DNA from 2 places in the Pandoraea norimbergensis genome. Region 2 is predicted to be linked to the other one. Evidence: riboswitches for the same ligand, from Rfam matches in the RefSeq annotation. Region 2 holds a riboswitch; the other holds the start of a gene.

Region 1 (3,410 bases), 850 kb from region 2:
GGGCTCTTGGCCTGCTTCGAAAGAGCCAAAACCGAATAGAATCGGTAGGCCAAAAAGACGCCGGAGACCGTCCCTATGCGCGACACCTCAGACCTCAGCGCCCTGCGCCTTGCCGACGCCGCCCAAGCCACCGGCATGCCGACCTACCGTGCGCTGTATGAGCGTATTCGCGAGGGCATTCTCTCGGGCAAGCTCGCGCCCTCGTCGCGGCTGCCATCCACGCGCGCCTTGGCCAGTGAGCTCGGCGTCGCACGCGGCACCGTCGAAGCCGCCTACGAGCGGCTGGTAGCCGAGGGCTTCGTGATCGGACGCGGTGCCGCCGGCAGCCGCGTGAACCCGCACTTGAGCGGCACGCGACTCGACGCGGCGGCGAAAGTCTTGCCTCGCGATACCGGTCATGGCCGCATCGGCGACGAAAAAACCGCCCGCCTGAACCCTGATGAGCCACCCGCCATCGGTAGCCCTCGCGCGCCGCGCCGGAACCATCGCATCGAAAACCCGAGTTACGTGCCGCTCAGCGCGCACGGCACCCCATTGCCGTTACAGAACGGCATGCCGGCATTCGACGAATTCCCCCGCAAGTTGTGGGCGCGCCTCGCGGCACGCCATGCCCGCCACTTGCCAGCCGACGCGCTCAGCTATCAGGACGCCGCCGGTCTGGCACCCCTGCGCGAGGCTATTGCCGGGTATCTGGCCATTGCGCGTGGCATTCACTGCGACCCGGCGCAGGTCATCGTCACCACGGGCTTTCAGGGCGCGCTGGCACTGATCGCCCGCCTGCTGTTGCAGCCGGGCGACGCCGTCTGGTGCGAAGACCCCGGCTATTTCCGGGCACACGAAGCCTTGCGGATGGTGAAGGCCACCCTGGTGCCCGTGCCCGTCGACAGCGACGGGCTCGACGTCGCCGAGGGTGAACGCCGTGCCCGCCACGCGCGCCTCGCGGTAATTACGCCCTCGCACCAGTCGCCGCTGTCGGTAGCGTTGCCGCTGGAACGCCGTCTCGCCTTGCTCAACTGGGCGCAGGCCAATCAGGCATGGATCGTCGAAGACGACTACGACAGCGAATTCCGCTATACCGGTGCGCCGTTGCCCGCCTTGAAGAGTCTGGACGGTGGCGAGCGCGTGCTTTACGCGGGATCGTTCGGCAAAGTGCTGTTTCCCGGCCTGCGGCTTGGCTATCTCGTCGTGCCGCCCGCGTTATGCGACGACTTCACGGCAGCCACCGCGCTGCTCTCACCCGTGCACGGCTGGATCGAACAGGCGACCGTCACAGACTTCATCACGGAAGGCCATTTCAGCCGCCACATTCGTCGTATGCGTCAGCTTTACGGTGAGCGCCGGACGGCACTGGCCGACGCGTTGCGGCAGCATCTTCCCGGGCGTATCGAACTCGCGCAACAGGCGGGCGGTATGCATTTGCTGGGCTGGATCGAGCCGCATCGCGACGATCGTGCGGTGTGCCGTGCCGCCCATGTTCACGGGCTGGCGCCGGGGGCGCTGTCCTACTTCCGTATCGAGCGGCAGTTACCACCCGCCCTCGTGATGAGCTTCACGAATGTGCCGCAAACGAGCGCAAGCGATGTCGCCAAACGTGTCTCCCTCGCCTTCGACGACGATGAAAAATCGCATCGCGGATGACGCAGCGCAGCATTTTTCCGTTGTCGCATCGGAACAATTTTCGGATGGTTTTCGGGACATATCGCGCTTGTGTTTGCGTGTCATGTCGGTGTATCGTTGCCGCAAAGCTAGCGCAGGGGTCCTGCAACGTGAGTTGTGGGTGAGAAATACCCTTAGAACCTGATCTGGATAATGCCAGCGCAGGGAGCGTAGAAGTCACTCGCCCCCGTTCATGCTCCTGAGCCGCTTTGCGCCGAATTTGTCGGCGTCAACACGTGCCCCGCCAGGAGACATTGCATGAACGCCAATCCGAAGTTCCTCTCAGCCAACGCGCGCGTGGACGAAGCCGCGATCGCACCGCTGCCCAATTCCCGCAAGATCTATGTGAACGGTTCGCGCCCGGACCTGCGTGTTCCGATGCGTGAAATCTCGCAATCCGACACGCCCACGAGCTTCGGCGGTGAAAAGAACCCGCCGATTTTCGTCTACGACACGTCGGGTCCGTACACCGATCCGGACGCCAAGATCGACATCCGCTCGGGCCTGCCCGCCGTGCGTGCCGCCTGGATCGAAGAGCGCGGCGACACCGAAGCGCTGCCGGGGCTTTCGTCGGCGTATGGCCGCGAGCGTGCCGACGACTCGGCGACGACCGACCTGCGTTTCCCGGGCCTGCACCGCACGCCGCGCCGCGCCAAGGCCGGCAAGAACGTGACGCAGATGCACTACGCACGTCAGGGCATCATCACGCCCGAGATGGAATACATCGCCATTCGCGAAAACCTGCGCCGTCAGGAATACATCGAGAGCGTGCGCAACGCCGGCCCGCAGGGCGAGCGCCTTGCCAAGCTGCTCTCGCGCCAGCACCCGGGTCAGCATTTCGGCGCCAGCCTGCCCGCCGAGATCACGCCGGAATTCGTGCGCAGCGAAATCGCCCGCGGCCGCGCCATCATCCCGAACAACATCAACCACCCGGAATCGGAGCCGATGATCATCGGCCGCAACTTCCTCGTGAAGATCAACGCGAACATCGGCAACTCGGCCGTGACGTCGTCGATCGGCGAAGAAGTCGACAAGATGACGTGGGCTATCCGCTGGGGCGGCGACACGGTCATGGATCTGTCGACCGGCAAGCACATCCACGAAACGCGTGAGTGGATTCTGCGTAACAGCCCGGTGCCGATCGGCACGGTGCCGATCTATCAGGCGCTCGAAAAGGTCAACGGCAAGGCCGAAGACCTGACGTGGGAAATGTTCCGCGACACGCTCATCGAGCAGGCCGAGCAAGGCGTCGACTACTTCACGATCCACGCGGGTGTGCGTCTCGCCTACGTGCCGATGACCGCCAACCGCATGACGGGTATCGTGAGCCGCGGCGGTTCGATCATGGCCAAGTGGTGCCTCGCGCACCACAAGGAAAGCTTCCTGTACACGCACTTCGAAGAGATTTGCGAAATCATGAAGGCCTATGACGTGGCCTTCTCGCTGGGCGATGGCCTGCGTCCGGGCTCGATTTACGACGCCAACGACGAAGCCCAGCTCTCGGAACTGAAGACGCTCGGCGAACTCACGCAAATTGCGTGGAAGCATGACGTGCAGGTGATGATCGAAGGCCCGGGTCACGTGCCGATGCAGCTCATCAAGGAGAACATGGATCTCCAGCTCGAGTACTGCGACGAAGCTCCGTTCTACACGCTCGGACCGCTGACGACGGACATCGCCCCCGGCTACGACCACATCACGTCGGGCATCGGTGCGGCGACCATCGGCTGGTACGGCACGGCCATGCTGTGCTA
Region 2 (3,410 bases):
GCTTAGCGCCGTAAGCGGCGAGTGCTTCGGCGAGCGTTGCCGCATCGGCCACGCTCAGCGTCTGTTGATTGATCTGGATATCCATTGCGTACTGTTCCCTCTCAAGCCCGGCGGAACAGGTCCGGCCAAGGCCGGCTTGCTCGCCACGTCTCCCAATCGAGCGCGTCTCCCACTGCTGTTGGCGCGCCCTTCGTTTGCATCAATGCCTGCGCCAGTGCGCACGCTTCGCCGGTCACCGCCGGCGCCAGCAGATAGCCGTGCCGGTAGAGACCGTTCACGCGCAACAACCGCGCGCCGTCCCACTGCACTCGCGGCAGGTGATCGGGTAGCGCCGGGCGGCAGTTGACGTTCAACTCGACGATGCGCGCCTCGCCGAACGCAGGGTTCAGCGAATGCGCTGCCGATAGCAATTCGAGCGCCGAGCGCACCGTCATCGGCGACATGTCTTCGGATTCAAGCTCGGTCGCGCCGATCACATAGAGATCGTTCTCTTTAGGCGCGATGTAGATCGGATAACGCGGATGCAGCAATCGCACCGGACGGCGCAGGCCGATCCCCGGTGCGTGAATACGCACCACTTCACCGCGCACGCCGCGAAGCTGCGTGAGCGCCGCGCGCGCGCCCAGACCGCGACAGTCGATGACGAGACCCGCGTCGGGGTAGTCCCCTTCGGTAATTTCCGTGTTCCAGTGCAGGTCGGCACCGGCTTTTGCCAGCCCTGCGGCGAGTGCACGCAGCAACTGGCGGTTATCGAGCTGGCCCTCGTTGGGCAGCAGCCAGCCTTCCTGAAAGCGGCCGGCGAGCGCGGGTTCGACATCGGCAAGCGATTTCGCCCCTTGACCGCCAAGACGTTCGACACCACCGCGCAGCAGTTCAGGCGGGGCGTTAGCGCGCATGCGACGGTCGAACATGACGGCTTCGGCGCGGTCAGGCTGGTGCCACACGACGAGCGTGCCGTTGCGTTGGAAGAACACGTGTTCGGGAAGTCCGTCGATCAGCCCGGGCCAGCGCTCCAGCCCGACGGCGCCCATTTCGACGATGCTCGGCTCGGCCACGGCCGCTTCGGCCAGCGGCGCGAGCATGGCGGCGGCCACCCAACCGGCTGCGGACGAGCCGTCGGCATCGCCGCGCTCATAGAGCGCGACACGCGCGCCGGTGCGAATCAGTTGCCACGCGACGAGGCGCCCGGACAGGCCTCCGCCGAGCACGGCAACGTCGGGACGTGAAGTCGAGGCGCTCATACGCGCACGCCCGCACAGGCCATCACGGCGTGCAGGCACTCAGGGCAATGCGAAGGAATTTGCGGAAGGTAACGCATGGGGTCCTTTCCTCATGAAAGCAAAAGGACGAAACGGTGCCAGGCACCTTACCCCACTGGAGGAGTCGGAAACTTCCCACGCCGGTATTACCCGGGTCGGGTGCAAAGGGTCTCTCTCAGCCCCGCGATCGTCACGCATGGTCTACACCCGCGTTCGATACGGAGCACCCCTGTTTCGCCCGCAGCCATTACAACATAGATGCCGACGCCCGTGCAAGCTGGCTTCCCGGGTGGGTAGACGCTCGACGCGTCTCGTTTTTTGACGTTTTTCCCGGGCGTTGTAACAGCGCGTAAACTGAATTTCGGCGTGACGCGAGCCCTGGGCCGGGAATCGTGCAACACACTGAGGAAGACGACGGTCAAACGAACCGTTGGGTACCGGTGAAGCCGTCGGGGCGTCGTCGGGCACTCGATCCGGAACACGCGCGGCCGCGCGCCGCCGGGCACTCCTCATAAAACGTTGCACCACTGCGGCAACGCCGCCAGACGATCATGGCCCACACGCCGACGCCACCCACGCCCCCAGCCTCGCCGGAGGTTCCGCCGCCGGGCGCCTCCGATCCGGCGAAGCCCGCGCCAACACCCCCGAAATCACCCACGGCATGGCAACTGATCCGGCCGTACTGGGTCTCCGAAAAGCGCTGGGAGGGACGCCGGCTGCTGCTGCTCGTGATCGCGCTGAATCTCGCAGTGGTGTTTATCAACGTGCGCCTGAACGCATGGAACGCGCGCTTTTACGATGCCCTCGACAAGCGCAACTGGCCGGTCTTCACCTCGTCGCTGATGGAGTTCGCCGTGCTGGCGTTCAGCTTCATCATCATCGCGACGTTTCGCACGTACTTCCGGCAGATGCTGGAAATCAAGTGGCGGCAGTGGGTCACGGATACGAACCTGACGAAGTGGTTCACGCGTCAGGCCTATTACCGCATCGAGCGCGATCATCTCGCAGACAACCCCGACCAGCGTATTTCCGAAGACATTCGTACGCTCGTGAATTCCTCGCTGGCGCTCTCGCTGGATCTGCTGACCACGCTCGTCTCGCTGTTCTCGTTCGTCACGATTCTCTGGACGATTTCGGGGGCCGTCTCGTTTGCGCTCGGCACGATGAACGTGACGGTGCCCGGGTACATGGTTTGGGTGGCGGCTCTCTATGCGGTGGTCGGCTCGTTCTTCATCTTCAAGGTCGGCCGCCCGCTCGTCGGACTCAGCTATCGCCAGCAACAAGTGGAAGCCGATTTCCGTTTTCTGCTGGTGCGCCTGCGCGAAAGCTCGGAACAAATCGCGCTGTATCGCGGCGAAGGCGCCGAGCTCTCGCGCCTGAAATCGGCCTTTGGCGCGGTGCGCGACAACTGGTGGCAGATCATGGTCGTCACCAAGCGGCTGATTTTCGCGAACTCGATTTACGGCCAGATCGCCATCGTGTTTCCGATCATGGCAGCAGCGCCCCGGTACTTCGCGGGCGCCTTCACGCTCGGCGTGTTGATGCGCATCATCGATGCCTTCGGACAGGTCAGTGACGGTTTCTCCTGGTTCGTGAACAGCTTCACGACGCTGGCCGACTGGAAAGCCACGATCAACCGGTTACGGGAATTTACACGCGTGATCGACGAACCGCCGCGCGCCGGTGGCATTGCTGTCGTCCCCGCGCAGGCCGGAGCAGCACCCGCGTTTGCCGCCACCGATCTGCAACTCGCACTGCCGAACGGCGCACCGCTCGCGAACGTCGGCTCGTTTGCCTTTGCACGCGGCTCACGCTGGCTGGTACGCGGGCGCTCGGGCTGCGGCAAGAGCACGATGTTGCGAGCGCTGGCCGGTCTGTGGCCATTCGGCAGCGGACAAGTCAACGTGCCCGCCAATGCGCGCGTCCTGTTCCTGTCGCAACAGAGCTATCTGCCGATCGATACGCTGGCGGCTGCGCTTGCCTTCCCGTCGCCGCCGCAAACCTTTACCGATGCGCAGTACCGCGATGCGCTGGCTGCGGTGAGCCTCGGACAATACGGCGGCGATCTGCAAACCGTTGCGCATTGGGCGCGGCGTCTGTCGGGCGGCGAACAGCAACGACTCGCGGCTGCCCGTGCATTGCTTCAGAAAC

What was found. Region 2 has a riboswitch for thiamine pyrophosphate ahead of AT302_RS25195 (FAD-dependent oxidoreductase). Riboswitches for the same ligand answer to the same signal wherever they lie in the genome.
Region 1: linked by a shared signal. The riboswitch ahead of thiC (phosphomethylpyrimidine synthase ThiC) and the one ahead of AT302_RS25195 (FAD-dependent oxidoreductase) in region 2 are both predicted to bind thiamine pyrophosphate.

What each region holds. Positions count from the first base shown of each region.
Region 1 covers NZ_CP013480.3:4,903,026-4,906,435, forward strand. The annotation lists gene pdxR (MocR-like pyridoxine biosynthesis transcription factor PdxR) at 76-1,638, shown strand; TPP riboswitch at 1,743-1,841, shown strand; gene thiC (phosphomethylpyrimidine synthase ThiC) at 1,915-3,410, shown strand, end outside.
Region 2 covers NZ_CP013480.3:5,748,473-5,751,882, forward strand. The annotation lists gene thiS (sulfur carrier protein ThiS) at 1-85, opposite strand, end outside; gene AT302_RS25195 (FAD-dependent oxidoreductase) at 102-1,241, opposite strand; TPP riboswitch at 1,375-1,500, opposite strand; gene AT302_RS25200 (ABC transporter ATP-binding protein/permease) at 1,811-3,410, shown strand, end outside.